DNA from 2 places in the Pseudomonas sp. GW823-FHT05G12 genome. Region 2 is predicted to be linked to the other one. Evidence: predicted binding sites of a transcription regulator. Region 2 holds the regulator's gene; the other holds the start of a gene.
The links. Region 2 encodes FliA, which starts transcription of late flagellar genes. Its sites were predicted from a motif close to CTAAAGTTTNNNNNNNNNNNGCCGNTAA; they were not measured.
Positions count from the first base shown of each region.

Region 1: a site for FliA is predicted at 9,117-9,144, ahead of AC3RCM_RS16190 (methyl-accepting chemotaxis protein). Genes of this name have one in related genera too.

Region 1 is NZ_CM179501.1:3,534,226-3,545,962, forward strand. Features, by position in the region: gene AC3RCM_RS16155 (universal stress protein) at 1-332, shown strand, start outside; gene AC3RCM_RS16160 (helix-turn-helix domain-containing protein) at 392-1,246, opposite strand; gene AC3RCM_RS16165 (GNAT family N-acetyltransferase) at 1,398-1,952, shown strand; gene AC3RCM_RS16170 (MFS transporter) at 2,244-3,470, shown strand; gene AC3RCM_RS16175 (DUF2493 domain-containing protein) at 3,577-3,954, opposite strand; gene mgtA (magnesium-translocating P-type ATPase) at 3,976-6,690, opposite strand; gene AC3RCM_RS16185 (hypothetical protein) at 6,987-7,109, shown strand; gene AC3RCM_RS16190 (methyl-accepting chemotaxis protein) at 7,432-9,057, opposite strand; gene pdxR (MocR-like pyridoxine biosynthesis transcription factor PdxR) at 9,306-10,796, opposite strand; gene AC3RCM_RS16200 (M24 family metallopeptidase) at 10,797-11,737, shown strand, end outside.
Region 2 is NZ_CM179501.1:1,737,655-1,749,391, forward strand. Features, by position in the region: gene flhA (flagellar biosynthesis protein FlhA) at 1-2,069, shown strand, start outside; gene flhF (flagellar biosynthesis GTPase FlhF) at 2,081-3,388, shown strand; gene fleN (flagellar synthesis regulator FleN) at 3,482-4,315, shown strand; gene fliA (RNA polymerase sigma factor FliA) at 4,312-5,052, shown strand; gene AC3RCM_RS08065 (chemotaxis response regulator CheY) at 5,160-5,534, shown strand; gene AC3RCM_RS08070 (protein phosphatase CheZ) at 5,556-6,344, shown strand; gene AC3RCM_RS08075 (chemotaxis protein CheA) at 6,357-8,606, shown strand; gene AC3RCM_RS08080 (protein-glutamate methylesterase/protein-glutamine glutaminase) at 8,653-9,765, shown strand; gene AC3RCM_RS08085 (flagellar motor protein) at 9,765-10,505, shown strand; gene motD (flagellar motor protein MotD) at 10,509-11,366, shown strand; gene AC3RCM_RS08095 (ParA family protein) at 11,590-11,737, shown strand, end outside.

The DNA.
Region 1 (11,737 bases), 1.8 Mb from region 2:
TTCTGCTGCATGCGTACGAAGCCCCGTTCGAAGCCAGCGTGCGCTTCGCCCATCTCGACCACGACACCCTCACCCACTACCGCAATGTCATCCGCAAGGATGCACAAGTACAGCTCGCGGCGCTGAGTGAGGCTGCCGGCCTGGCCGATGCACGGCAGATCCTGGTGCACGGTGACCCTGGCTGGCGCATTGCCGAGCAGGAACAGGAACTGGAGTGCGACCTGATCGTTGTCGGCAAGCAGGGGGCAAGCGCGCTGGAGGAACTGCTGGTGGGCAGCGTCACCAAGCATGTACTGAACGAATCGCAGTGTGATGTGCTGGTCTCGCCATAGCGTAACGTGCCTGCCGAGCACGCTGATAAGCGCCCTCGGCAGGCGCCGCTGTGCAAGCGTCAGCCCTGCCCTTGCACGTTCTGCGCTTGCCTGCGGTAGCTGGAAAGCGAAAAACCGGTCTGACGCTTGAAATAGCGGCACAGGTAAGACGCGTCGGCAAAATTGAGCGCATCGGCAATTTGCCCGACAGTGTGATTACTGTAGGAAAGCAGTGCCTTGATTTCCAGGGTCACCTGCCGATCGATCAAACCTTTCGGGCTGGAATTGAAATACACCTTTGTCAGTTGCGACAGATAGAACGGGGTGATGTTAAGCGCGTCGGCATAGAACTTAACCTCGCGCTGCCGGGTGCTGTGTTTGCCTACCAGCTCCCAGAATCGCCAACTCAGCGCTTCCTTGCGGCTGAACGCCCTGCCTGCTGTCGGTAACACGGGAAGCTGCTCGGCAATCTTCAGGAAAAGGTTCTGTAACTGGTTGCGCAGCATGATGTGCTGATAAGTGGCACAGCACCGCACAATATCGCGCATCTGCATCAGCCACCCTTCCAGCAGCGGCCTCTCGCTTTCGGCAAGTACACAGTGCGGATGGTCGTGCAGAAAGACGAACAATGAATTGGGCAGTGGGTAGGCGACCTCGGCAGCAAGTGCTTGTGGTATCAGGCAGAAAAACACCTTGAAGCATCGTGAGCGACATTTGAGCAAGGCTATGGTGTCTTCGGCCAGCACCAGCACATCTGCGCGCCTGACAGCATGTTCTTTGAAGTTCAGCGTGAAACGGGCAGCCCCGGACAGGCACACAAGCAGTGTCAGATAGGCATGACCGAACGACAGTGGCGCCCCCTGCCCATCGGCAAGCGTGCTTTCACCTGTCTGGATCGGATCACCAGCCGCGTAAAGTTTCGGAATGTGATGCATCGCACTCGGTACCACCGCCAGATAGAGACAACAGCCTAGCATCAAGCACCCGTCCAGTTTCGAAAAGTACCGATAATGCCAAGGTAGTGACGTTTACCGCGTGGCCAGTCGGCCATACGCTGGCCCAACGGACCAGACACGAGTACAGGACATGAAATTGGAAACCGAACGTTTGCTGCTTCGCCCTTGGCTGGAGAGCGACGCTGCTGATTTGTACGAATATGCCAAGGACGAGCGCGTCGGCCCCGTTGCGGGCTGGCCTGTGCACACCAGTGTGGAGCACAGCCGCGAGGTCATTCGCGAAGTGTTCAACCACCCCGAAGTGTACGCCCTTGAGCTCAAGCAGAATCAACGTGCCGTAGGCTGTGTCGGCCTGCTGACTGGCAGTAACAGCAACTTCGAGATCAGTGAACAGGAAGGTGAAATTTCCTACTGGATCGGGGTTCCCTACTGGGGCAAAGGCCTGGTTCCGGAGGCTGTGCGGGAAGTCATGCGCCACGCCTTCGAAACCCTGAAACTGCAGGCACTGTGGTGTGGCTACTACACTGACAACAGCCAGTCACAGGCTGCCCAGGCGAAGTGTGGCTTCCGTCATCATCACACCGAAGAAAACAAGCACAACCGCTTCCTCGACGACTATCGTACTGAGCACATCAGCCGCATCACCTACCAGCAGTGGGTGGAGGGTGAGCAACAGCATACCTAGCCGACGGCGAAGCCCGTACGGTGCGTTCGATCACTCGCTGGCCCCCCGGTATACGACGCAGGAAAGAGAAGCTGACGCTGCAGGCTGCAAATCGCCATGGCCTGCACCGGTGCGGCACCGGTAGGGCGTAATCGCTGCCAGGGCGCTCTACACAAGGCGTTTCATCGATTGCACTGATGATTACTATCGAGCGGCCTGCCTGTCGGTCGGGCACGGCCGCCTCTACAATCCCCTGCAAATCCCCCCGCTCCTGCGCCTGCTACAGGCGAGATCCCTCATGGAACCTAACCCATGCCAAGCAACAGCCAGGCCCCTCGCGGCCTTCCCGAACACAGCCAACAAAGCGTGACCCAGCAATGGCTGGCAATCCTCTCGGTAGCCGTGGGCGCTTTCGCCCTGGTCACCAGTGAATTCCTCCCGGTGGGGGTGCTCAACGATGTGGCCAGCGACCTGGGCATCAGTGCAGGCCTTGCCGGCCTGATGGTGACCCTGCCCGGCATCATGGCTGCGTTAGCCGCCCCGTTGATTTCCGTAGGCGTCGGCGCACTGGACCGGCGCTACCTGCTGATCGGCCTGACGCTGATCATGATCATCGCCAACGCCATCGTGGCCTATGCCGGTGACTTCAACCTGCTGTTGGTCGGCCGTGTGCTACTGGGTATCAGTATTGGCGGCTTCTGGGCGACAGCCATCGCCCTCAGCGGCCGCCTGGCACCTGACGGAATGGGCGTAGCCAAAGCCAACTCCATCATCATGGCTGGCGTAACCCTGGCGACGGTAGTGGGCGTGCCTGTCGGCACCTGGCTGAGTGGCCTGATGGGCTGGCGCATGACGTTCCTGGTCACTGCACTGGTAGGCGTACCGGTGCTGCTGGCACAGGTCTTCCTGCTGCCGCGGCTGATGCCGGAAAAGGCCATTCGCATCCGCGACCTGCCGGCGTTGTTCATCAACCCGCAAGCACGGGTCGGTTTGATCGCCGTGTTGCTGATCGGCCTGGCGCACTTTGCGGCGTACACCTACGTCGCACCGTTCTTCAAACAGAATGCCGGCTTTGACGGGCCTACGATCGGTTCATTGTTGCTGCTGTATGGCGTGGCCGGCTTCATGGGCAACATCTTCGCCGGCTTTGCGGCCAACCGCAGCGTGCGGCATACCCTGATGCTGGTCGCGCTCATGATCGCAGTCAGCACCGCCCTGTTCCCGCACTTCGCCACCGGCATGACGGGCGCCGCCATGCTGATCGCGCTGTGGGGCTTTGCCTTCGGTGCGTTCCCGGCCTGTGCCAATATCTGGATGTTTGTCGTGGCGCCCAAGGATGTCGAACGTGGCATGCCGCTGTTCGTGGCCCTGTTCCAGGTGATCATTGCCGTGGGCTCGTTCTTCGGCGGGCAAGTCGTAGACCATATGGGCACGGCGGTACTGCTGAGCCTGGCCACGGCGCTGGTGGGCTGTGGCTTTGTCACCGTGCTGGTGCTGGGGCGCAACGTCAGCAACGATCTGGCGGCGCAGCCAGGCTGAGCAGCCGCACAGGGCGGCTGCTCAAAGCGTGGGGCCGTGAAACCGAGGCGCCTGCTTCGCGGGCAAGCCCGCTCCTACAGGTACCGTACGGCTCCAGGCGCTTGCATTAGCTGCAATCGTCCCGCTCAGGCTGGCGTGGTTGCCTGGCGCACACCACCTGAAGCTCGGCGCCACGGGCCCTGGCCAGCAGCTCCTCGGTGTCATCGCCACCGGGCAAGGCAAGCAACAGGTCAGGGCGGCTGTCATTGAGCATGAACAGGTTGCGCAAGCGTTCGGCCTGCTTGCCGTGCAGCTGCCAGTTTGGCGGGTAACGCACCAGATCGGCGCCATGCTCGCGCGCCCAGCTTTCGATTTCCCCACCAAGAAACTGGCTGCCACCGTGGATCAATACCCGGATCGGCCGCTGGCGCTGGACGTCGTCCAGGGCCTGGCGGCAGCGTCGGGTGTCGGCGTAGTTGCGCCCTGCACAAATCAGTACTCGCATGGTCTGCTCTCCTTGCATCGCTCAGAACCACTGGCCGAAACGGCGGATATAGAGGGTCTTCATGGCCTGGGCGACCACGCAGTAGCCCAGCAGGGTGGCGGCCAGCCAAGGGAAGTACTCCCACGGCAGCGGCACCAGGCCGACCATCGCGCCCACCGGGGAGAACGGGATGTAGATACCCAATGCCATGACCAGCCCCGTTGCCAATACCACCGGCAATGCAGCGGTGCTCTGGAAGAACGGTACCTTGCGAGTGCGCAGCATGTGCACTACCAGCGTCTGTGACAGCAAGCCCTCGATGAACCAGCCAGACTGGAACAGCGCCTGCATTTCGACGCTGTTGGCGGCGAACACGTACCACATCAGGGCGAACGTGGTGATGTCGAAGATCGACGACGTAGGACCTATCCACAACATGAAGCGGCCGATGTTGCGGGCATCCCATTTGCGTGGCTTGCTGAGGAACGCCTTGTCCATGCGGTCCCAGGGCAGCGACAGCTGGGAAAAGTCATACATCAGGTTTTGCAGCAACAAGTGGATCGCCAGCATCGGCAGGAACGGGATAAACGCACTGGCCACCAGGACCGAGAACACGTTGCCGAAATTGGAACTGGCAGTCATGCACAGGTACTTCATGATGTTGCCGAAGGTTTCGCGGCCTTTGAGCACGCCCTCCTCGAGCACCATCAGGCTCTTTTCCAGCAAAATGATGTCGGCCGATTCCTTGGCGATGTCGGTGCCGCTGTCCACCGAGATACCGACGTCAGCATCGCGCAGGGCGGCGGCATCGTTGATGCCGTCGCCAAGAAAGCCCACGGTGTGACCATTGGCTTGCAGGGCCTTGAGCACGCGCGATTTCTGCAACGGGGTGAGCTTGGCGAAGACGGTGCGCTCCTCCACCTGAAGCTTCAGGGTGGTGTCGTCCATGCCCTCGATGTCCTGGCCGAGCAACGGCTGGCCTGGCGCCAGGCCTACTTCCCGGCACACCTTGGACGTGACCACCGGGTTGTCGCCGGTCAGTACCTTTACCTGCACGCCCATGTCGCGCAAGGCGGCGATGGCCGGGCCGGCCGTTTCCTTGGGCGGGTCGAGGAAGGTCAGCAAGCCCTGGATGACCAGATCGCGCTCATCTTCGGTGTGATACTGCGCCTTGCCTTCGGCCGCCGGGATCTGCCGGGTGGCAACCACCAGCACGCGGAAGCCGTCCTGGTTGAAGGCATCGACCCTGGCCATCAGCTGCTGGCGACGGCACGGATCAAGGGCAACGACCTTGTCGCCTTCCTGCACATGGGTGGCGATGGCGAGCATCTCCTCGACCGCCCCTTTGCTTACCAGCAGGTGATCGCCCAAGGCATTCTTCACCACCACTGACAGGCGGCGGCGGATGAAGTCGAACGGCAATTCGTCGACCTTTACGTAGGCGTAAGGCGCCTGGAACTGTTGGTCCTGGCCGGCGAAATGCAGCACGGCCTGGTCCATCAGGTTGCGGATGCCGCTTTGGTGATGGCTGTTGAGCCAGGCCAGCTCTAGGATGTGCTTGTCGGTTTGGCCGTCGAAGCGCACATGGTGCTCAAGGATGATCCGATCCTGGGTGAGCGTGCCGGTCTTGTCGGTGCACAGTACATCCATGGAGCCCAGGTTCTGGATGGCGTTCAGGCGTTTGACCACCACCTTGCGCCGGGCCATGGCCACGGCGCCCTTGGCCAGGTTGGCGCTGACGATCATCGGCAGCATTTCCGGGGTCAGGCCCACTGCCACGGCAAGCGCGAAGAGGAAGGCATCACCCCAGTCGCCTTTCACCACACCGTTGATCATGAACACCACCGGCACCATCACCAGCATGAAGCGGATCAGCAGGCTGCTGACGCTGTTCACGCCGCGGTCAAAAGCGGTCTGGCTGCGCGAACCGGCAATGGCCTTGGCCAGCGAGCCAAAATAGGTGCGTCGGCCGGTGGCGACCACCACGGCGCGGGCGCGGCCACTGACCACATTGGTCCCCATGAAGCAGATGTTCGGCAACTCGAGCAGGTTGTCCTGATATGCGCCATGCTCGGCGGCGGACTTCTGCGCGACATTACCCAAGGTGTCGTACTTTTCGACCGGCAACGCTTCGCCGGTGAGCACGGCCTGGCTGATGAACAGGTCTCGCGCTTCGAGCAGGCGGATATCGGCGGGAATCATGTCACCTGCAGAAAGCTGCACGATGTCGCCGGCCACCAGTTCGTCCATGGGCACTTCGCGCAGGCGCGGGGCTTGCCCGGTCTGCTCGCGGCGCAACACGGTGGCCGTAGTGCGCACCATTGCCTTGAGCGCGTCGGCAGCCTTGTTCGAGCGGTACTCCTGCCAGAAGCGCAGCAGGCTGCTGAGGCTGACCATGGTCATGATGATGATGACCTTGGTCAGGTCGGCGTCGTCTGCTTCGCCTGCACTGACCGGCAGCCAGTAGTCGGTGACGAAGCTGATCCCGGCCAGGGTCAGCAGTACATAGATGAACGGGTTGTTCAGGGCCTTGAGCAACTGCACCAGGGCGTGGGGTTGCGGGTCGTGGGCAACCTGGTTGGCCCCATCGCGCACCAGGCGCTTGGCGGCTTCGTGCTCGGTCAAGCCCTGTTCGCTGGCATCGAGGTTGGCGAGGGTGACCGCCAGGCCATTGCGCGCTTCACGGGCGGCGCGGGTGGACAGGCGGGTTTCGCGTTCGGCTTTGGCCGATGAGGTGTTACGGTGTTTGACAGTCATGTTGCTGTGCTCCTGCCGCTGCGGCGGCACGACACACAGACGTTTCACTCAGGCGGTGAACGAAGGCATGTCGGGTCGCTGAATAATGCTGGTTCTTTCCGACAGTTGTCTGTCCGCTGCCGAGAGTCGGAAGTTGTTTCGGCAGCGAACTTTCTACTCGCGCAATCCATGGTTTGATTCCTTTTAATAAACACAGGGCAATAGTCATCCCGCGAACTTTTAAGGTAAAAAGTTCGAGCACAAAGATACCGTTCAATATCTTTTATTCAGTGAGCAGTGCGGGGGCTCAAGCGTGCATGAACACGCACCAGCACCCCGCAACTACTTGGGGGGTGCTGGTGGTGGTCAAGGTAGCCGTGCAGACGCCGCGGCCAGGCGCCGGCCTGCTGCGGCGCAAGGCACGCAGGCTGGCGATGTGAAACGAATGAAGTGAGGTTCATGAGCTTGCCTCCAACCGGCCAACACCGGCGGCGGCAAGTCACGGCGGAGCATCAGGCTCTGGCGCGGCTTGCCCGACCAGGGTGTCGGGACCGGTGTTCCGGTTCAAGTGCCTGACCAGGCCATTCGGCAGAGATCAGGCAGCGACGAGATACTGTGTCCATTGAATTCTTCAGTGAAGGGAAAAAAGGCCCCGCGCTCGGGGCGGTCGAACTTTATTCAAGCGTAGTATCGAAGTCAACCCGCAAGGGAAACTTTAAATAAGTTTAACCTTATCTTAATGTTCCACGCAGGCGCAGCGCCTCAAACCTTGAACCGCCCCACCAACGCCGTCATCTCCCCCACCAGCCCCGACAACGCCTTGCTCGCCTCGCTGGTCTGCTGCGCACCCGCAGCGGAATGGTTGGACAGTTCGCGGATGTTCAGCAAGTTGCGGTCTACTTCCCGCGCCACCTGAGCCTGCTCTTCGGCCGCACTGGCAATGACCAGATTGCGCTCGTTGATTTCGCCGATCGCACTGTAGATGCCCTCCAGCACTTGCCCCGAGGCCAGGGTCACGTCCAGTGTCGACTGGGCGCGGTTGGTGCTGGCCTGCATGGAAGCCACCGCAGCTTCGGTCCCCGCCTGCACGCTGCCGATCATCTGCTCGATTTCCTGGGTCGACTGTTGCGTGCGGTAGGCCAGTGTGCGCACCTCATCCGCCACCACCGCAAAGCCGCGCCCGGCCTCACCGGCACGGGCCGCCTCGATGGCAGCATTGAGCGCCAGCAGGTTGGTCTGCTCGGACACCGAGCGGATCACTTCCAGCACCTTGCCGATGTCCCGCACCTGCCCCACCAACTGCTGCAGGTGCGCACTGCTGGTCTGGATTTCGCGGGTCATGGCTTCGGTGCCGTCGATATTTTCGCTGACTTGCCGGCGGCTTTGCGCGGCCAGCTGGTTGGATTCACTGGTGGTTTGCGAGGTGGTGATCGCGTTGCGCGCAACCTCCTCCACTGCCGTGGTCATTTCGGTCACGGCAGTCGCGGCCTGCTCCAGCTCCTGCCCCTGCTGACGCAGGTTGTTGGCGCTTTCCTCGGTGACCGCGTTCAACGCCGTGGCGGCGGCGTCCAGCTGCCGGGCACAGTTGTTGATCTGCCCAAGGGTGTCGCGCTGGCTCTGCTGCATGCGCTGCAGCTCATGGAACAGTTGGCCGATCTCGTTGTTGCCCTGCCCTTGCACCGGCACACTCAGGTCGCCACTGGCAATGCGCCGGAAATGCCCACCGGCTTCACGCAGGGGGTGCAACACACGCTGGGCAATGAACGCCCAGCACAGCACCGCCAGCACCACGGTCACGCCCAGCAGGCACAGGCTCAGCAATTGTGCCCGGGCCAGACGCCGGTCGGACTCGAGCATGATTTGCTGGCCACGTTCGCTCAGTGTGGTCACCAGCTGCTGGCGCAGGGTTTGCAACCGCCCCATGGCATTACCGGCATCGCTGTTGACCTTGAAATACTGCTCCAGCGAACGCTGGCGGGTCGCTTCACGCTGCCCAGCCACCGCCTTGGCGTATTCGGCAAAGGTAGCCTGCAGCTCGGTTGCCAACCCGCGAAGGGCGGGTTCGCGGGCGTTTTCGACAAATTCGTCGACCAGCGCCTGGCTCTTGTTGTTCAGCTCCACCGACAGCGCCATGCGTTTGCCTGCACTCTCGTCATGGCCACCCAACTGCTCGATAAAACCCGAAGACACGTTGGCGCTGGAACGAATCGCCATCAGCAACGCATTGTTCAACCGGTCCGACTGGTGCGCAGTCTGGTCCAGTTCAGTGATCTGCTGGTCGCTACCCAAGGCGGCCCACCAGGCACTGGCGGTCGAAAACAGCAAGGTCAGGCTGAACAGCGACAACACCCAGAACATTCCGGTGCGAATTTTCAGGTTGGCAAGCATGCGGGCAGTACTCCTTGTTGGCACCACTTCTGATCGATGATTCGAGGGTGGGTGTGCTGCTATCGGAGGTACTGGCGCAGGCTTGAGGCGCCGCGATGCGGTTATGTGCGGTAACCGAACGGAATGCGTTGAGACCCAGAGGCCTTGAAACCCTTGAGGGCATAACCCTTTTGCATAAATCCTGAGGCCAGCGCGATCACTGTGGGAGCGGGCTTGCCCGCGAACACGGGCGAAGCCCGTGCCATCCGCTACCGCGCCTTGCCAATCGCTTTCGCTGCGTCTGCCAGGCGTTGGGTCGCCTGCCGGATCTCATCCGCATCCAGCGAAGCAAACCCCAGGCGCAAGGCATTCTCGGCATGGCCAAACGGTGAAAACTGCCGCCCACTGCGCACCACCAGGTCCCGTTCCAGCGCTTGGTCGACCAACTGATCCACGTTGATCCCATCGGCAAACCTCACCCACAGCGCCAGACCACCTTCTGGCGCCTGCACGCTGATCTGCTCACCGAACGCATCGCGCAAACACCCCAACAAGGTCTCACGCCGGCGCCGGTACTCGCGGTTGACCCGGCGCAAGTGCTTCTTCAGCTCCCCATCATTGATCAGGTCCGCCAACATCTGCTGCATGACTGCATCGCCCTGCCCCAGGGTCAGCATCGCCCTGCGTTCCAGCACGGTTGTCACTTCCACCGGTGCCACGATATAGCTGCAACGGAACGTGCTGCCCAAAGGCTTGGACAGTGAGCCAATGTAAATCACGTGCCGCTGCTGGCGGTCGCTGGCCAAAGGCAGATAGGGCCGCCCGGCAAAGTGGTATTCGTAGTCGTAATCTTCTTCGACCACGCAAAAGGCATGCTGGCGCGCCAGCTCCAGCAGCTGTTGCCTGCGCCCGGCTGGCAGGCTGACCGTGGTCGGGAACTGGTGATGGGGCGTTATGTACATCATCCGCACCTTGTGCTGCCGGCACAGGGCATCGAGCTGGTCGACCCGGCAACCCTCATGGTCCAGCTCCACGGTCACCAGGCGGGCACCCAGCTGACGGAAGATCTCCCAGGCAGGGGGGTAACTCAGGCGCTCGACCAGCACAACGTCACCCGGCTTGAGCAACACACTGGCCACCAGGGATAGTGACATCTGCACCCCCTGGGTCAGGCAGATATGCTCGGCGCCAACGTTCAGGCTGCGGTTGTGCCGCAGCATGTCGGCCAGGGCGCTGCGCAGATTGCGGCTGCTGCACTCGCTGCCGTGGCGCACGCTGTTGCTGGTGAAGCTGCTGCGCAAGGCATTGCGGTAATAGCGATGCAGTACAGCCTGTGGCAGCAGGCGATGGTCACAGGCGCCGTTGTCGAAGAACAAGGCCCCCGGCCGCCCTTGCTGCGCTACAGCCTGTTCGTTCGCCTTGAAGTAGGCAACGGCAGGTTCCTCTGGCAGCGCCAGGGCAAAAGGCCGCACGGCACCGGAAACGGCCGCTGTGCCAGGCGCCAGCTGCTGGCTGACGAAGGTGCCCCGGCGTTGCACGCTTTGCAGCCAGCCTTTGGTTTCGGCTTCCTCATAAGCAAGGATCACGGTCTTGCGATTGACGTTCAGCAATTGCGCCATCTCCCGCGTGCCCGGCAACGGCGTGCCAGGGCGCAGGCGACCCTCGCTGATTGCGGCCACCAGCCCTTCGACGATCTGTCGGTACGAAGCCTGTGCCCCATCGAGCCTGAGCAGTGGCTGCCATTTACGAAGCTGGACCATATGAAATATCCAAAACTGGGGGTTCTGCTGGTCCTGGACTATAGCAACAATCGAACCTCCATTTGCCCCGAGGTGCTCATGCAAAGCCGCCACGTCATTGAATTGTCGCCCTCGGGCAAAACCTTCGAAGCCAGCCAGGAGCTGCTGCTCGATGCCATGCTCGCCAGCGGCCTGCCGGTACCCTTTTCATGCCGCCGCGGCGCCTGCGGCTCCTGCAAGGTCAAGGTGGTCTCAGGGCAGCATCAGGACAAGCAGCGGGATGCGGACACACCGCCGCCTTCCTACCCCTTGGCCGCCGACGAGATGTTGCTGTGCCAGAGCCACGCCTGCAGCGACATGCGCCTGGAAATACCCGGCTGGTCACTGGACGCCCCGGCACTGGAAACCCAGGCACAGGTTGTTGGCAAGCGCGCGCTGAGCGCAGATATCGTCGAGCTGGTGTTGCAGCCTGCTCAGCCGCTGGAGGTGCGGGCGGGCCAGTACATGCGGTTCCAGCTGGACAACGGCGACAGCCGCTGTTTCTCCATTGCCAACCTGCCTGCCCGGGAACAAGGGCAACTGGTGTTTCACATTCGCAAGGTCAGCGGTGGGCTGTTCACCGAAGGTTTGCTGCCCACCCTGCAAGCAGGTGCAACGGTAAAGCTCGAAGGCCCGCTGGGCGCCTGTACCTGGCAGCACGATGACCAACGCCCGCTGATCCTTTTCGCCACCGGCACAGGTTACGCCGGCATCAAGCCGCTGCTGCTGACGGCCTTGGCCGGCGATGCCGAAGTCACGTTGTACTGGGGTGGCTCATCGCCGGCGGATTTCTATGACCGCGAATTTCTCGACGTGTCCAGCAGTGTGCACCCACACTTCCACTGGCAACCGGTACTCTCGGCCCAGGCCCGTATACAGCAGGTGGCGCTCAGCCAGACGCATCGCTGGGGCGAAGCCCAGGT
Region 2 (11,737 bases):
ACCTGGGTGTGCCGCTGTTGCTGCTGGTGATGTTGGCAATGATGATGTTGCCGATACCGCCGTTCCTGCTCGACGTGTTCTTCACCTTCAACATCGCCCTGTCGATCGTGGTGCTGCTGGTCTGTGTATACGCCTTGCGCCCGCTCGACTTTGCCGCGTTCCCGACCATCCTGCTGGTGGCCACGTTGTTGCGCCTGGCCCTGAACGTCGCGTCCACCCGTGTGGTCATGCTGCATGGCCAGGAGGGCCATGGCGCTGCCGGTAAAGTGATCCAGGCCTTCGGTGAGGTGGTGATCGGCGGTAACTACGTGGTCGGTGCCGTGGTATTCGCCATCCTAATGATCATCAACTTCGTGGTGGTGACCAAGGGTGCCGGGCGTATCTCGGAAGTGAGTGCGCGTTTCACCCTCGACGCCATGCCTGGCAAGCAGATGGCCATCGACGCCGACCTCAATGCCGGCCTGATCGACCAGGCCCAGGCCAAGCACCGCCGTGCCGAGGTGGCGCAGGAGGCCGAGTTCTACGGTTCGATGGACGGTGCCAGCAAGTTCGTGCGCGGCGACGCCATCGCCGGCTTGCTGATCCTGTTCATCAACCTGATCGGTGGCATGCTCATCGGCATGCTGCAGCACAATATGTCGTTCAGCGAGGCCGGCAAGGTCTATGCCCTGCTGACCATCGGTGACGGTTTGGTGGCGCAATTGCCATCACTGCTGCTGTCCACCGCCGCCGCGATCATGGTCACCCGTGCTTCAGGCTCTGAAGACATGGGCAAGCTGATCAACCGGCAGATGTTCGATTCGCCCAAGGCGCTGGCGGTGTCGGCGGGGCTGATGATCGTCATGGGCCTGGTGCCGGGCATGCCGCACATTGCCTTCCTCAGCCTTGGCCTGATGGCGGCCGGCGGCGCCTACCTGGTGTGGAAGAAGCAGCAGCAGGCCAAGGTCAAAGCCCAGCAAGAGGCGCAGCGCCAGCAGGACCTGCTGCCCTCGCCTCAGCGCGCGCTGGAAACCAAGGAGCTGGGTTGGGACGACGTCACCCCTATCGACATGATCGGCCTGGAGGTCGGCTATCGGCTGATCCCGCTGGTCGATCGCAACCAGGGCGGCCAGTTGCTGGCGCGGATCAAGGGCGTGCGCAAGAAGCTGTCGCAGGACCTGGGCTTCCTGATGCCCACCGTGCACATTCGTGACAACCTCGACCTGCAACCCAGCGCGTACCGCCTGACCCTGATGGGGGTGATTCTGGCCGAGGCGGAGATCTATCCGGACCGCGAACTGGCGATCAACCCTGGGCAGGTGTTTGGCACCCTCAACGGTATTGCCGCGCGCGACCCGGCGTTTGGCCTGGAGGCGGTGTGGATCGACGTCGGCCAGCGCTCACAGGCGCAGTCGCTGGGTTACACCGTGGTCGATGCCAGCACCGTGGTGGCCACCCACCTCAACCAGATCCTGCAGAAGCACTGCCACGAGCTGATCGGCCACGAAGAGGTTCAGCAGCTGCTGCAGGTGCTGGCCAAGGCATCGCCTAAACTTGCAGAAGAGCTGGTCCCGGGCGTCATTTCCTTGTCGGGGCTGCTCAAGGTGCTGCAAGCCCTGTTGTCGGAACAGGTGCCAGTGCGCGATATTCGCAGTATTGCCGAGGCCATCGCGAACAACGCGGGCAAGAGTCAAGATACCGCCGCGCTGGTGGCGGTGGTGCGCGTCGGATTGTGTCGCGCCATCGTGCAAAGCATTGTCGGCGTTGAGTCGGAGCTACCAGTGATTACCCTGGAGCCAAGGTTGGAACAGATTTTGCTGAATAGTCTGCAAAGGGCCGGGCAGGGTCAGGAAGACGGTGTTCTTCTGGAACCTAGCATGGCCGAGAAGCTGCAACGTTCGCTGATCGAGGCGGCCCAGCGCCAGGAAATGCAGGGTCAGCCGGCCATTCTGCTGGTCGCCGGCCCGATCCGCGCTATGTTGTCGCGTTTCGGTCGCCTGGCTGTACCGAATTTGCATGTTCTGGCGTATCAGGAAATACCTGACAACAAGCAAGTCACCATCGTTGCCACCGTGGGCCCTAACGGCTGAGGTAGGGGATAATGCAAGTTAAGCGATTTTTCGCCGCCGATATGCGTCAGGCCATGAAACTGGTCCGTGACGAGCTGGGCGCCGATGCCGCGATCATTGGCAACCGCCGCATTGCCGGTGGTGTCGAGCTGACGGCCGCGCTGGACTACAAGCTGTCCGCCCTGGCCCCGCGTGTGCCCAACGCCGAGCTGGAAGAAGAGCTGCGCAAGACCCATACGCGCATTGCCACTGCCCAGGCCGAGCTGGACCAGCGCCAGGACAGCAGCGACAACAACCGCCAATTGTTCGCCGGGCAATCTTTGACCGCTGCCGAACCGTTGATCGAGCCGCACGTCGAGGCCCCGGAGGCCGCCGCCGTACCGGCTGCTGCGCCGGTTGACCCACGCCTGTTCGATGCCATGCGCTCCGAGCTGTCGGGCCTGCGCGAGCTGCTGGAAGTGCAACTCGGCTCGCTGGCCTGGAATCAGCTGCAGGGCAGCAAGCCGCAGCAGGCCAACCTTTGGCGCCGCCTGCAGCGTATTGGCCTGTCCGGGCCGATCGCCCGCGAGCTGCTGGACCTGACCGCCGAGATCGAAGAGCCGCGCCAGGCCTGGCGCATGCTGCTGGCTCACTTGGCGCGGATGATCGAAGTGCCTGAAATCGAGCCGATCGAAGAGGGCGGGGTGATTGCCATGGTCGGCCCGGCGGGCATGGGCAAGACCACCACCCTGGCCAAGCTGGCCGCGCGCTACGTGCTCAAGTACGGCGCGCAGAACCTGGCGCTGGTGAGCATGGACAGCTTCCGTATCGGCGCCCAGGAGCAGCTCAAGACCCTGGGCCGCATCCTCAACGTGCCGGTGACTTACGTCGACCCGGGCCAGTCGCTGGCAGCAGCGCTGGAACCACTGCTGCGCAAGCGCGTGGTGCTGATCGATACTGCCGGCCTGCAAGCCAGCGACCCTGCGCTGCGCATGCAACTGGAAACCTTGGCCGGGCGTGGCATTGCCGCGAAGAACTACCTGGTGCTGGCCACCACCAGCCAGAAGCAGGTGCTGACCGCCGCCTACCACAGCTACAAGCGCTGTGGCCTGGCCGGCTGCATCCTGACCAAACTCGATGAAACGGCGAGCCTTGGCGATGTGTTGAGCCTTGCCATCAGTCATGAACTGCCAGTGGCCTATCTTACCGATGGCCCACGCATTCCTGACGACCTGCACCTGCCGCGGGGCCACCAGTTGGTCACGCGGGCGGTGAATGTGCAGCAGCAGGACGAGCCCAGCGAAGAGGCCATGGCCGACATGTTCGCTGATCTCTATCACAACCCACGGCGAGCGGGTTGACCATGAAGCGTGTGCAAAGTCGCTATGCCAAGGGGCACGCAGAATTGCCCTACGTGTGGCCTGAGTCCCAGCGAGACAAGGTAAAGAACAGACATGGGTAGCATGCATCCCGTACAGGTGATCGCCGTGACCGGTGGCAAAGGTGGCGTCGGCAAGACTAACGTTTCAGTGAACTTGTCCCTGGCGCTGGCCGAGCTTGGCCGCAGGGTCATGCTGCTGGACGCCGACCTGGGCCTGGCCAATGTCGACGTGTTGCTGGGCCTTACCCCCAAACGTACCCTCGCCGATGTGATTGAAGGGCGTTGCGAGCTGCGTGACGTGATGCTGCAGGGCCCCGGCGGTGTGCGTATCGTACCGGCAGCCTCGGGCACCCAGAGCATGGTGCATCTGGCCCCGGCCCAGCATGCCGGGTTGATCCAGGCGTTCAGCGAGATCGGCGACAACCTCGATGTGTTGGTGATCGATACCGCTGCGGGTATCGGTGACTCGGTGGTCAGCTTCGTTCGCGCCGCCCAGGAAGTGCTGCTGGTGGTGTGTGATGAACCTACCTCGATTACCGACGCCTACGCGTTGATCAAGCTGCTCAATCGCGACTATGGCATGAACCGTTTCCGTGTTTTGGCCAACATGGCGCAGAGCCCGCAGGAAGGGCGCAACCTGTTTGCCAAGCTGACCAAGGTCACCGACCGCTTCCTTGACGTTGCCCTGCAGTACGTGGGGGCTGTGCCGTACGACGAGTGCGTGCGCAAGGCGGTGCAGAAGCAGCGTGCCGTCTACGAAGCCTTCCCTCGCTCCAAGTGCGCGCTGGCCTTCAAGGCGATTGCCCAGAAGGTCGACAGCTGGCCGCTGCCGGCCAATCCGCGCGGCCATCTGGAGTTCTTTGTCGAGCGCTTGGTGCAACCCACCAGCGCGGGACCCGTACTATGAACGCCAGCGGCTTCAAGATGTACAGCCGGGCGGCGAAGGACGCCCAGTACGAGCTGATCGAACGCTACGCGCCGCTGGTCAAGCGCATCGCCTACCACCTGTTGGCGCGCTTGCCGGCCAATGTGCAAGTCGAGGACCTGATCCAGGCCGGCATGATTGGCCTGCTGGAAGTGGCCAACAAATACGACGCCAGCAAGGGCGCCAGCTTTGAGACCTACGCCGGCATCCGCATCCGCGGGGCCATGCTGGACGAAGTGCGCAAAGGCGATTGGGCGCCGCGTTCGGTACACCGCAACACCCGTATGGTCAGTGATGCCATGCGTGCGGTTGAAGCCAGAACAGGCCGTGACGCTAAAGATCATGAAGTTGCTGCCGAACTCCAATTGAGTCTCGATGATTACTACGGGATCTTGAACGATACCCTGGGCAGCCGCCTGTTCAGCTTCGACGACCTGTTGCAGGACGGCGAGCACGAAGGGCTGCATGAGGATGGCGCCAGTGGCCAGGTCGAACCTGCGCGCGGCCTGGAGGAGGAGCGCTTCCAGGCTGCCCTGACCGAGGCTATCGCCAACCTGCCGGAGCGTGAGCGCCTGGTGCTGGCGCTGTACTACGACGAAGAGCTGAACCTCAAGGAGATCGGTGAGGTGCTGGGTGTCAGCGAGTCGCGGGTCAGCCAGTTGCACAGCCAATGTGCCGCGCGCCTGCGCAGCCGCCTGGGGGAATGGCGGGCGCGTTGAGCCCACTGTCGTTGCAGTCGTTTTCCACGTTGTACCGAATTGAATGAGTGCGTGCTCGGTAGGCCGAGCGCGTTTGAGACTGCTTGGAGGTCTAATTGGACAAGAACATGAAAATCCTCATCGTTGACGACTTTTCGACGATGCGGCGGATCATCAAGAACCTGTTGCGTGACCTGGGTTTCACCAACACCGACGAAGCCGATGACGGCACCACGGCGTTGCCGATGCTGGAAAACGGTCACTACGACTTCCTGGTGACCGACTGGAACATGCCGGGCATGTCCGGCATCGACCTGCTGCGTAAAGTGCGTGCCAGCGACAAGCTGAAAAGCATGCCGGTCTTGATGGTGACCGCTGAAGCCAAGCGCGACCAGATCATTGAAGCGGCCCAGGCCGGCGTCAATGGTTACGTGGTCAAGCCGTTCACCGCTCAGGTGCTCAAAGAGAAGATCGAGAAGATCTTCGAACGCGTCAACGGCTGAGTCACGTCAGGGGGGCGCGTCATGGATTCATCACAAACGTCTTTGGGCGAGTTCGAGTCGACCCTGAAGAAGCATGCCCAGGAGTTGGTCGAAAGCCTGGAGCGGGGCCGTTTCGGCGAGGCGGTACAGTTGATTCACGAACTGAACCAGACCCGCGACCGCGGCCTGTACCAGGAAGTCGGCAAGCTGACTCGCGAGCTGCACAGTGCCATCGTCAGTTTCCAGATCGACCCCACCATGCCGCAGGCAGAAGAGGTGTCGCAGATTACCGACGCCACCGAGCGTCTGTCGTATGTGGTCAAGCTCACCGAGGGCGCGGCCAACCGCACCATGGACCTGGTCGAGGAAAGCACACCGGTGCTCAATGAGCTGGCCAACGAGGCCAAGGCCCTGAGCACCGACTGGCAGCGCTTCATGCGCCGCGAAGTGGCTGCGCCGGAATTTCGTGATCTGGTCAAGCGAGTCGACAGTTTCCTGACGCACAGCGCCGAAGGTAACCGCAAGGTTTCCGGGCACCTCAACGACATTTTGCTGGCCCAGGACTATCAGGACCTGACCGGCCAGGTGATCAAGCGCGTCACCACACTGGTGACCGAGGTGGAAAGCAACCTGCTCAAGCTGGTGCTGATGGCCAGCCAGGTCGACCGCTTTGCCGGTATAAAACATGACCACGATCAATTGCGTGCAGAAAAAGATCGAGAAAAACATCCGACTCGGGGTGAAGGTCCGCAGATTCATGCCGATAAGCGTGAAGACGTCGTGTCCGGTCAGGACGATGTCGATGATCTGCTGTCCAGCCTTGGTTTTTAAGGAGCACGTTTGATGAGCTTCGGCGCCGATGAAGAAATCCTCCAGGATTTCCTGGTAGAGGCCGGCGAAATACTTGAGCAATTGTCCGAGCAACTGGTCGAGCTGGAAAGCCGACCTGACGATGCCGACCTGCTCAATGCGATCTTTCGCGGTTTCCACACTGTAAAAGGGGGCGCCGGCTTCCTTCAGCTGAACGAGCTGGTGGAGTGCTGCCATATCGCCGAGAACGTGTTCGACGTCCTGCGCAAAGGTGAGCGCCGTGTCGATGCGGAACTGATGGATGTGGTGCTCGAGGCACTGGATACGGTCAACAGCATGTTCGGCCAGGTGCGCGAGCGTGCCGAAGTGACACCGGCCACCCCCGCACTGCTGGCAGCGCTGTCGCGCCTGGCCGAACCTGGCGCAGCCGAAGCTGTTGCAGCGCCTGCACCGGCGCCGGTTGCCGACGTGGTGGCTGCAGCGCCGGCCGAGGCCGAGGAGCAACACCAGGACATCACTGACAGTGAGTTCGAGCAGTTGCTCGACTCGCTCGACGCGATCAAGGCGCAAGCGGCGGCCGACGAGCAGATGCAGGGCGAGACTGTCAGCGGTGCTGGTGATGAAATCACCGACGCCGAGTTCGAATCGCTGCTCGACCAGTTGCACGGCAAGGGCCAGTTCAATGCCGAGGTCGCCGCGCCGCCGGTTGCCGTCAGCAGCGAAGCGGTCAGTGATGAGATCACCGACGCCGAATTCGAATCGCTGCTCGACCAGTTGCATGGCAAGGGCACCTTCCAGGCTGGCGCCTTGCCAGCCGCCCAGGCACCAGCACCTGCCGCGCCAGACAACAGCGCAGCCAGCGATGAAATCAGCGAGCACGAGTTCGAAGCCCTGCTGGACCAGTTGCACGGCAAGGGCAAGTTTGGTGGCGATGTTGCCGCTGTAGAAGCCCCGGCTGCTGTCCAGGCGCAAGCGCCGGCTGCCGCCAAGGCCGAAAGCCCGCCAGTGACCAAGCCCGCTGCCGCGCCAGCGCCAGCGCCTTCGCCGGCCAGCAAACCTGCCGCGGCGCCTCGCGCGCCGGCCCCGGCCGCCGAAAAGCACGCCGCCAGCGAAGCGGAAACCACCGTGCGCGTCGACACCGCGCGCCTGGACGAGATCATGAACATGGTCGGCGAACTGGTGCTGGTGCGTAACCGCCTGGTGCGCCTGGGCCTGAACAGCGGCGACGAGGCCATGTCCAAGGCCGTGTCCAACCTTGACGTGGTCACCGCCGACCTGCAGACCGCGGTGATGAAAACCCGTATGCAGCCGATCAAGAAGGTCTTCGGCCGCTTCCCGCGCCTGGTCCGCGACCTGGCGCGCCAGTTGAAGAAAGAGATCAATCTGGAGCTGGTCGGCGAAGAGACCGACCTTGACAAGAACCTCGTAGAAGCCTTGGCCGACCCGCTGGTGCACTTGGTGCGCAATGCGGTCGACCACGGTATCGAGATGCCCGACGAGCGTGAAACGTCTGGCAAGGCGCGTACTGGCCGTGTAGTGCTGTCGGCCGAACAGGAAGGCGACCACATCCTGCTGTCGATCTCGGACGACGGCAAGGGCATGGACCCGAACATCCTGCGTGCCAAGGCCGTAGAAAAGGGCCTGATGGACAAAGACGCCGCCGAGCGCCTGAGCGAGTCGGACTGCTACAACCTGATCTTCGCCCCTGGCTTCTCGACCAAGACCGAGATTTCCGATGTGTCCGGGCGTGGCGTGGGCATGGACGTGGTGAAAACCAAGATCTCCCAGCTCAACGGCTCGATCAACATTTTCTCGGCCAAGGGCCAAGGCTCCAAGATCGTCATCAAGGTGCCGCTGACCCTGGCGATCATGCCCACCCTGATGGTGATGCTGGGCAACCAGGCGTTTGCCTTCCCGCTGGTCAACGTCAACGAGATCTTCCACCTCGACCTGTCGCGCACCAACGTGGTCGACGGCCAGGAAGTGGTGATCGTACGTGACAAGGCGCTGCCGCTGTTCTACCTCAAGCGCTGGCTGGTCCAGGGCCAGGTGCACGAAGAGCAGCACGAGGGCCACGTGGTGATTCTGTCGGTCGGCACCCAGCGCATCGGTTTTGTCGTTGATCAGCTGGTGGGCCAGGAAGAAGTGGTCATCAAGCCGCTGGGCAAGATGCTGCAAGGCACCCCGGGCATGTCCGGGGCCACCATTACCGGCGACGGTCGCATCGCGTTGATTCTCGACGTCCCGAGCATGCTCAAGCGTTACGCCGCGCGGCGTATTTGATTTCGGTGGCGCGCCCTGGCGGGTTGCGCCGCCTAATGGAGTGTTTATGGCAGTCAAGGTCCTGGTGGTGGATGATTCTGGTTTCTTCCGCCGCCGTGTCTCGGAAATCCTCTCGGCGGATCCAACGATCCAGGTAGTGGGTACCGCGACCAACGGCAAGGAAGCAATCGACCAGGCGCTGGCGCTCAAGCCCGATGTGATCACCATGGACTACGAAATGCCCATGATGGATGGCATTACCGCCGTGCGGCACATCATGCAGCGCTGCCCGACGCCCGTGTTGATGTTCTCGTCGCTGACCCATGAAGGCGCCCGCGTCACCCTCGACGCGCTGGATGCCGGCGCAGTGGACTACCTGCCGAAAAACTTCGAGGACATCTCGCGCAACCCTGACAAGGTCAAGCAGTTGCTGTGCGAGAAGGTGCACACCATTTCGCGCAGCAACCGCCGGATCGGCAGCTATGCCAGAACGGCGCCGGTCGCCGCGCCAGCGCCGGCCAGCACCTTTACCAGCCAGGCGCAGACGCGCCCGGCAGCGCCTGCCCGTGCAGTGGCCCCGACGCCGGCGGCCTCGCAGTCGCCGGCACCCAAGCGCAAACCCTACAAACTGGTGGCTATCGGTACCTCCACGGGGGGGCCGGTGGCGCTGCAGCGGGTACTGACCCAGCTGCCGGCCAATTTCCCGGCACCGATCGTGTTGATCCAGCACATGCCGGCGGCCTTCACCAAAGCGTTTGCCGAACGCCTGGACAAGCTGTGCCGCATCAGCGTCAAGGAAGCCGAAGACGGCGACATGCTGCGCCCGGGCCTGGCCCTGCTGGCCCCCGGTGGCAAGCAGATGATGATCGATGGCCGTGGCACGGTGAAGATCCTGCCCGGCGACGAGCGCCTGAACTACAAACCGTGCGTGGACATCACCTTCGGTTCGGCGGCCAAGTCGTACGGTGACAAGGTGTTGTCGGTGGTGCTCACCGGCATGGGCGCCGATGGCCGCGAAGGCGCGCGCCTGCTCAAGCAGGGGGGCAGCACGGTGTGGGCCCAGGATGAAGCCAGCTGCGTGATTTATGGCATGCCCATGGCCATCGTCAAGGCGAACCTAGCGGATGCCGTGTACAGCCTGGACGAAATCGGCAAGCACCTGGTGGAGGCGTGCGTCTGATGGACGTCCTCAGCCTGATCGGTCTGATCCTGGCTTTCGTTGCCATTGTCGGTGGCAACTTCCTTGAAGGCGGTCATGTCGGTGCACTGGTCAATGGCCCGGCGGCTCTGATCGTGCTGGGAGGCACCCTGGCGGCGGCGTTGTTGCAGTCGCCGCTGTCGTCGTTCAAGCGCGCCTTGCAGATTTTGCGTTGGATCCTGTTTCCTCCGCGGGTCGACCTGGCGGGCGGTATCGACCGCGTGGTGAACTGGAGCCTGACCGCTCGCAAAGAAGGCCTGCTGGGCCTGGAAGGGGTAGCGGACAGCGAGCCCGACCCCTATGCGCGCAAGGGCCTGCAACTGCTGGTGGATGGCGCCGAGCCGGAAGCCATCCGCAGCATCCTCGAGGTCGACCTCCTTACCCAGGAGGGCCGTGACATCCAGGCAGCCAAGGTATTCGAAAGCATGGGCGGCTATGCGCCGACCATCGGCATCATCGGTGCGGTCATGGGCCTTATCCATGTGATGGGCAATCTGGCCGACCCGTCGCAACTGGGCAATGGCATTGCCGTGGCTTTTGTCGCGACCATTTACGGTGTGGCCAGTGCCAACCTTGTGCTATTGCCGGTCGCCAGCAAGCTCAAGGCCATCGTCATGCGCCAGTCGCGCTACCGCGAAATGCTGCTCGAAGGCCTGCTGTCGATTGCCGAAGGTGAAAACCCGCGCTCGATCGAGCTGAAGCTGCAAGGCTTCATGGAGTAACCCATGCGTCGCCGTCGTCATACCGAGGAACACGAAAACCACGAGCGCTGGCTGGTGTCGTACGCCGACTTCATCACGTTGCTGTTCGCCTTCTTCGTGGTGATGTATTCCATTTCCTCGATCAACGAGGGCAAGTACAAGGTTATTTCCCAGGCCTTGCTCGGGGTATTCAACGACCCCGAGCGCAGCATGAAGCCGATCCCGATTGGCGATGAGCAGCCGCTGAGCGTGCGCCCGGCCGAACCGCTGGTCAAAGACAGCGAGCAGACCGAAGCGGGCCTGGCGGCGACCAATGTCGACCCGTTGAAAACCATCAGCGATGACGTGCGCGATGCCTTCGGCGACCTGATCAACAGCGACCAGATGACCGTGCGCGGCAACGAGCTATGGATCGAGATCGAGCTCAACTCGTCGCTGCTGTTTGGCAGTGGTGACGCGATGCCCAGTGACAAGGCGTTTGCGATCATCGAGAAGGTGGCCAGCATCCTCAAGCCGTTCGCCAACCCGGTGCACGTCGAAGGCTTCACCGACAACCTGCCGATCCGCACCGCGCAGTACCCTACCAACTGGGAGTTGTCCTCGGCGCGCGCGGCCAGCATCGTGCGGCTGCTGGCCATGGAGGGCGTCAACCCGGCGCGCATGGCTTCGGTGGGCTATGGCGAGTACCAGCCGGTGGCCAGCAACGATACCGCCGAAGGGCGCGCACGCAACCGCCGGGTGGTGCTGGTGATTTCCCGTAACCTGGAAGTGCGCCGCAGCCTGACAGGCTCGGGCAGCGCCAATGCCACACCGGATGCCGCATTGCGCCGGGCTGGCACACAAAGTGCACCGGCAATACAAGCAACGGTAGCGAAGCCGTGATACGTCAATTCCCCGTCGCTGATACGAACACGATTTTGAATGTGCCGCCGTCCCCTGTGGCAGCGGGCATGCCCGCGAAGCCAGCGACTCGGTGAATGGCACCGGCTACGCCGGTATTCGCGGGCTTGCCCGCTCCCACAGAGGGGCGTGCGAGTTTTGAAGTTTTGCGCATGACGGTTGTTTCTACAGTGTCCCTGCCAAATCAATAGATAGAGTTTGCTTGATGAGAGTCTGGGCAGTAGCCAATCAAAAAGGTGGCGTCGGCAAGACCACCACTACCATTGCCCTGGCCGGCCTGCTGGCCGAGGCCGGCAAGCGCGTGGTCGTCGTCGACCTCGACCCGCACGGCTCGATGACCAGCTACTTCGGGC